Regions from separate parts of the Salinivibrio kushneri genome, predicted to be linked through region 1. Evidence: riboswitches for the same ligand, from Rfam matches in the RefSeq annotation. Region 1 holds a riboswitch; each other region holds the start of a gene.

Region 1 (2,264 bases):
TGGTCACACCCCACTTTTTTCCATTCAGCATGAAACAAACAACGCATTCGCTTGGTCTAGTCTGAAAAGAAGGCTTGCTGAAAATAAGGACGGGCAATGCAAAAACGTTTGATACTTCTATTCTGTTTGGTTTTTCCGCTGTTTAGCCAAGCGGCTCCCAAAGCAGAGTATTGGGCGATGTGGGATGCGCATAACCCTGACAGCCAGGCGACCTTCACTCATCACAGCTGGCAAGTATTACTGGATAAGTATTTGCAACCTCAGGGGCAACACACCTTATTTAACTATGCGGCGGTCACCGAGGCTGACAAGAAGGCTCTCGATCATTATATCCGCATGCTCACCGCGCGCGACCCTCGCACGCTGACCAAAGACGAGCAATACGCGTATTGGGTCAACCTTTACAATGCGGTCACCGTGACGCTGATTTTGGAGGCCTATCCGGTCAGTTCGATCACCAAACTCGGTGGGTTATTTAGCTTTGGCCCTTGGGATGATGAAGTGGTCACGGTGGCAGGTGAGCCCCTTACCTTGAATGATATTGAGCACCGTATTTTGCGCCCGCTCTGGCAAGACCCGCGTACCCACTATGCGGTCAACTGTGCCAGTTTAGGTTGCCCAAACCTGCAACCCAAGGCCTTCCAAGCAAACGCGCTTGAGGCACAGCTCGAGCAAGCCGCCTATACCTTCATTAACAGTGATAAAGGCGTGAGTCAGCAAGGAAAAAAATGGCAACTCTCCTCAATTTATGAATGGTTTGAAGCTGACTTTGGTGGCGATAAGCAAGGCGTGATCGCTCACATAAACCAGTATCGCGATATTCCATTGCCACAAGAGGCAATATTGGAATACGACTACAACTGGGATCTTAACCAACTCGGCAACTAAAAGGCTTGGTTAACCCTAAGCCAATCAGTACAATGGCCTCGTACTCATTGGGGAGCCTCACGGCTGAGATTGCGCAATGCGCTAGACCCATCGAACCTGATCCAGCTAACACTGGCGTAGGGATTGAGACTTGATGTTGCCATCAACTTGCCTCAACACCCACGCCCAACTTAGGAGCGTGCTGTGAAAGTTTTTACCTCGGTTCTCACTCTGGTTTCTTTATCCTTGCTATCACTGGGTGCCCGTGCCGCGGACCCACTGACTGTGTATACCTATGACTCCTTTATCGCCGAATGGGGGGCAGGACCCAAAATTAAAGCGAAGTTTGAACAGCAATGCGATTGCCAACTTGAATTCGTGTCTCTCGACGATGGCGCCGCTTTGCTCAATCGCCTGCGCATTGAAGGGGAAACCACCAAAGCCGATATCGTGCTGGGTATGGATACCAATTTAATGAAAGAAGCCGAGCGTAGCGGCATTGTCGCTGAGCACGCGGTCAATACTGAGCGCCTGCAAGTGCCTGGCGGTTGGGATAACAACTACTTTATCCCTTACGATTACGGCTACTTTGCCTTTGTGTATGACACCACGCGTTTACTCGATCCGCCTAAAAGCCTCAAAGCCTTGATTGAGGAGCGTGACGACATCAGTGTGATTTACCAAGATCCGCGCGTATCAACGGTCGGCCAAGGGCTAATGCTTTGGATCCAAAAAGTATACGGCGATAATAATCAACAAGCATGGCGCGAACTGGCTGACAACACCATCACTGTGACCAAAGGCTGGACCGAAGCGTACAACATGTTCCTGAACAAAGAAGCCGACATGGTGCTCTCTTATACCACCTCGCCAGCCTATCACCTGGTTGCCGATGATGACGATCGCTTTGCCGCCGCCATGTTTGAAGAAGGCCACTACATGCAAATCGAAGTGGCCGCTAAATCAGCCTATACCGATCAACCGGAACGTGCAGACGCGTTTTTACAATTTATGCTCAGTGATGCGGCACAGTCTGTGATCCCAACCACTCAGTGGATGTATCCGGTCACCGATGTCAACCTGCCTGATGCCTTTTACACCTTGGACAAACCGCAAGAGAGCTTGCTGTATCAGCCTGATGAAGTGATGGGCAATCGCCAGCAATGGGTGCGTGACTGGCAAACCGCGCTGGTTGAATAGCCTCCATGCTCAATCCCTCTCGAACCTGGCCGGGCAGTATTGCGGCCAGCTTAGTCGTGGTTTTGATTGGCAGCGCACTCTGGGCGCTGTTCTCTCACAGCCACGACCTAGCGCTTACCGCGTTGTGGCAAGATACCTACCTGCGCCATGTCACCTACTTTAGCTTTAAGCAGGCGACCTTATCTGTGGTGCTCAGC
Region 2 (2,264 bases), 400 kb from region 1:
CTGAAAAGCTGGGGTTTTTTGTTATTGGGTTGTTGGGACGATCTGCTTTATAAATAAGCGATCAAGCGTTTGAAGCGTAATTGATGGTGGTAATTTGTCGCGGGATCGCTACAATAGGCACCTATCTACAGGGGTATAGCTCCAATTGGCAGAGCAGCGGATTCCAAATCCGCGTGTTGGGGGTTCGAATCCCTCTACCCCTGCCAAATACCAAAGCATCGACATCGTCGGTGCTTTTTTTGTATGTGAATCATCAAGCTTCTAGCAACTCTGACCCTCTTCCCTTTTTCTTCCTCCTGTTCCTTATTCACCTGTCACGGTATGATGAGTTTTTACCAATCGAAAGGAGCACCCAGTGGTAAGCATATTGTGGGTAGGACTTGGTGGCGCACTAGGAGCGTCTTCGCGCTTTTTAGTTTCAGAGTGGAGCGTCGCGGTGTTTGGTCGAGGATTCCCTTACGGCACCCTCATGGTTAATGTGCTGGGCTCATTAGCGATGGGTGTCTTTTTAGCGGCGATGAGCCAAGAGCTGATTGCCCCAGTGCCTTGGCGTCAACTGATTGCGATTGGCTTTTTGGGCGCGTTCACCACCTTCTCGACCTTTTCAGTGGATACCTTGCTTCTTTTTCAACATGGTGAGACGGTGAAAGCCTTGTTAAACGTGGGTCTCAACCTTGCGTTATGCTTAGGAGCGGCCGCGATGGGGGCTTGGTTGCTAGGACGCATTACTGGGTAGGTAAAAACATGCCATTACGTCGCTTGTTGTTGCGGCGGTGATTTCTTATACTGGCGTTGAACTTGTCGGAGTGCCAATTGGCTGAGACCACGTTAAGTGGGATCCGTTGAACCTGATCTGGTTAGGACCAGCGAAGGGAACAAGAGATGCATCAGATAACAGACCGTACGCGTCTGCCAGTTTGCTCACATCTCAATTCAGCGTTTTCCGGCAAGCATTAATTCCCATAATGAACACCGGAGTAATGCTATGTCGACCCGTAAACAGGCCCGCCTTGAGGCCAAATCTTTTATCGATTCCCTCTCTGCGCAAACCTACCCTAACTCGGAAAAAGTCTATGTCGAGGGATCGCGACCCGATATTCGCGTAGGCATGCGCGAAATCCACCTTTCTCCTACTTTTGTAGGCGGGGGTAAAGATAATCCGCAGTATGAAGCCAATGAATCCATTCGGGTTTATGACACATCAGGGCCTTATACCGACCCACAGAGTGCTATCGATATTTACCAAGGCTTAGCCCCAGTACGCAAAGCCTGGATTGATGAACGTGCCGATACAGAGTTCCTTGATGCAGTGAGCTCAGACTATGCAAAGACTCGCCTTAGTGATGAAACCTTGGATGATCTTCGCTTTAGTGCCTTACCGTCTATCCGTCGGGCGAAACCTAACCAGTGTGTGACCCAACTTCACTACGCACGCCAAGGCATTATCACCCCAGAGATGGAATTTATCGCTATTCGGGAAAATATGGGTCGCCAGCAGTATCGTGAAGATCAACTAAACCGCCAGCACCCAGGAGAAAGCTTTGGCGCGCATTTACCCTCGAATATCACTCCCGAATTTGTGCGCCAAGAGGTCGCTGAAGGGCGTGCGATTATTCCTGCCAACATTAACCACCCAGAAGCGGAGCCGATGATCATTGGGCGTAACTTTCTGGTGAAAGTGAATGCCAATATTGGTAACTCGGCGGTGAGCTCCTCCATTGAAGAAGAAACCGAAAAGTTGGTGTGGGCGACCCGTTGGGGCGCGGATACGGTGATGGATTTATCGACCGGACGCAATATCCACGAAACCCGCGAGTGGATTTTACGTAATAGCCCAGTTCCGATTGGCACTGTGCCTATGTATCAGGCGCTTGAGAAAGTGAATGGCATTGCCGAAGACCTGACTTGGGAAGTGATGCGCGATACCTTAATAGAGCAAGCCGAGCAAGGGGTCGATTATTTTACCATTCACGCTGGGGTGCGTTTGCACTACGTGCCCATGACCGCCAATCGCGTGACCGGGATTGTCTCGCGTGGTGGGTCGATTATCGCCAAATGGTGCTTGGCGCATCATCAAGAAAGCTTCCTCTATACCCATTTTCGTGAAATCTGCGAGATTTGTGCCGCCTATGATGTATCGCTGTCACTAGGCGATGGGTTGCGTCCCGGCTCAGTGGCTGACGCGAACGACGAAGCGCAATTCAGTGAGCTACGTACTCTGGGCGAGCTTACCAAGGTGGCATGGGAATACGATGTGCAGGTGA
Region 3 (2,264 bases), on a different replicon from region 1:
TTTGATCCAGCAAATATCGGTGGCATTGAGTGAGCTACAACAACTGCGGGATGCTGGTATGCATATCGCACTGGATGACTTTGGCACCGGTTATAGCTCGTTGAGTTACCTTAAACAGTTACCCGTTGATTGGGTTAAACTCGACCGCAGCTTCATTCGGGATTTGGCCACCAATGCCAGTGATAAGCACTTGGTGGGTAGCGTGATTGAGTTGGCGCATGGGTTTGGTCATGGTGTGGTCGCCGAAGGGGTGGAAGAAGTCAGTCAGCAGCAGGTGCTACAGACGATTGGCTGCGACCAAGTTCAGGGTTTTTTATATGCTAAGCCGCTTACCGTGACCGACTTTGAGCACATTTTATCGCAAGGTAGGTGCGTGATGGAGCCTGCTTTCTCTCCTACCGCGCATTAAATGACGCCTCGGTGCACTAGGTTTGGCCGGCACCGAGGCCATGACTCAGAATTACTCGGTGGCTTCATGAACGGTTTCTTTGGTGTCCTCCCACACTTTTGACGAGTCTTCTTTTACCCCGTCCCAGGTGTTTGAACAGCCGGCAACAAATAAGGTGGTGATCACAAGCAATAACGATAGCTTCATAGGGACTCCTTTTTAAGCATTTTTCAAGCGCGTATCTTACTTACGTACTACTTATCCTACTTCAACCTCGTAGAAGGCTCCAGCGGCGAATAATACGCTTGCGCTTTGCCCGTGGGGTTAATATCCTGAACACAGTTAGTCGGGGAGCAAGTGATTGCTGAGACTGCGAAAGCAGGACCCGTAGAACCTGATCCAGTTAGCACTGGCGGAGGGAACTGACACGTTCAGCACACGAAGTGGCGCATTCTGGCCCGCTTTGTCTCCTTCCGCCCCTGATGATTAAGGGGCCATTATGAACCTATCTCCACCTGTTATTCTTACCATCGCCGGCTCAGACAGCGGTGGCGGTGCCGGCATTCAAGCCGATATTAAAGCGATTTCAGCCACCGGCGGTTATGCGTGCTCGGTGATCACCGCGTTGACCGCGCAAAACACCTGTGGCGTTGAGGCCGTCTCGGCGGTTGAACCTGGTTTTGTGCGCGCCCAGTTAGAGGCCGTCTTGTACGATATGCCGGTACGTGCGGTGAAAATTGGTATGCTCGCCAACCAAGCGGTTATTCGCGAAGTGGCCGCGGTGCTGGCGCGATCGCCTCACTTGCCGGTGATTTTAGATCCCGTGATGGTGGCCACCAGCGGCGATCCTTTGTTGGATGACCACGCCATGACAGCGCTGATTGAAGCGCTGATCCCACGCGCAACCGTGCTCACCCCCAACTTGCCTGAGGCGGCGCGATTAACCGGTCAGCCTGTCCCCACCTCCATTGAGCAAATGCATGCGTTAGTCCCCGCCCTACGTCGGCTAGGCTGTCCTTATGTGATGCTCAAAGGCGGCCATTTACATCGCGCCCCTGAAAGCGTGGATGTGTGGATTAGCCGAGATACTTGCCAAACCTTGAGCGCCCGTCGGGTTGAAACCGTTAATACGCACGGCACAGGCTGTTCACTGTCTGCGGCGATGGCCTCTTACTACGCGCAGGGAATGACGCCCATTGAAGCGGGGCGCGCGGCGAAACATTATCTCACTGAAGCCTTGGCGCACTGCCAGCAGTTAACGGTGGGAAGAGGCGCGGGGCCTGTGCATCATTTTTACGCCTACCCAGTCGAAGCGCGTCATCACGATGGACAAGAAGCCTCGGTTGAATAGCTCGTTTTTTCACGAATAGGGCACGTAAAGCCAGTCCGCCGCTCCTAAAGAGAAGCGGCGGACTGCTCGGGGAAGGCTAACAGCATGTGTCGCGTGTGATAAATGGTATCCGAATCACGCCGCCGACCAGTGCGGTAAACGCTCGGCAGCAATATAGAAGACGCGATCACCGGGGGCGACGTCTGTTTCAAGATTGGGGTTAAGGGTAATGCCCTCACCTTTGTCGAGACCAATTAACGTTGCATCGTATTCATGCTTTAGTTGATTGAATAAGGTGCCGACGTCCGTGGCGCTCGCATCGGTGGGGTAACGCGCGCAATACTGTGTCATCCCTTGTGCGGTGCTTAATAGTTCGTGATGTAATTGGCTGGAGCCCGGATCAACAGCGGCTTTCGCCAGCATTTCCACGGAAACAGACGGCACACACTCGGCGTGTGGGTAGTGCTGTTTTAATATTTGGCTCAGCGCGTCGTCTTGAAAGTAGGCGAGCAGATGCGCTGACGGGTTTTTATGCGCGCAAAACAA

Evidence for each region. A riboswitch is a leader RNA that binds a small molecule or an ion and turns the genes downstream of it on or off. The one in region 1 is predicted to bind thiamine pyrophosphate.
Region 2: another riboswitch for thiamine pyrophosphate. It lies ahead of thiC (phosphomethylpyrimidine synthase ThiC); the one in region 1 lies ahead of thiB (thiamine ABC transporter substrate binding subunit).
Region 3: another riboswitch for thiamine pyrophosphate. It lies ahead of thiD (bifunctional hydroxymethylpyrimidine kinase/phosphomethylpyrimidine kinase); the one in region 1 lies ahead of thiB (thiamine ABC transporter substrate binding subunit).

The regions. Positions count from the first base shown of each region.
Region 1 covers NZ_CP114588.1:2,436,332-2,438,595, forward strand. The annotation lists gene N8M53_RS11195 (DUF547 domain-containing protein) at 97-888, shown strand; TPP riboswitch at 927-1,028, shown strand; gene thiB (thiamine ABC transporter substrate binding subunit) at 1,072-2,067, shown strand; gene thiP (thiamine/thiamine pyrophosphate ABC transporter permease) at 2,073-2,264, shown strand, end outside.
Region 2 covers NZ_CP114588.1:27,869-30,132, forward strand. The annotation lists tRNA gene N8M53_RS00125 (tRNA-Trp) at 130-206, shown strand; gene crcB (fluoride efflux transporter CrcB) at 356-736, shown strand; TPP riboswitch at 793-892, shown strand; gene thiC (phosphomethylpyrimidine synthase ThiC) at 986-2,264, shown strand, end outside.
Region 3 covers NZ_CP114589.1:328,107-330,370, reverse strand. The annotation lists gene N8M53_RS14365 (putative bifunctional diguanylate cyclase/phosphodiesterase) at 1-409, shown strand, start outside; gene N8M53_RS14360 (entericidin EcnAB) at 461-595, opposite strand; TPP riboswitch at 726-826, shown strand; gene thiD (bifunctional hydroxymethylpyrimidine kinase/phosphomethylpyrimidine kinase) at 888-1,739, shown strand; gene N8M53_RS14350 (potassium channel family protein) at 1,854-2,264, opposite strand, start outside.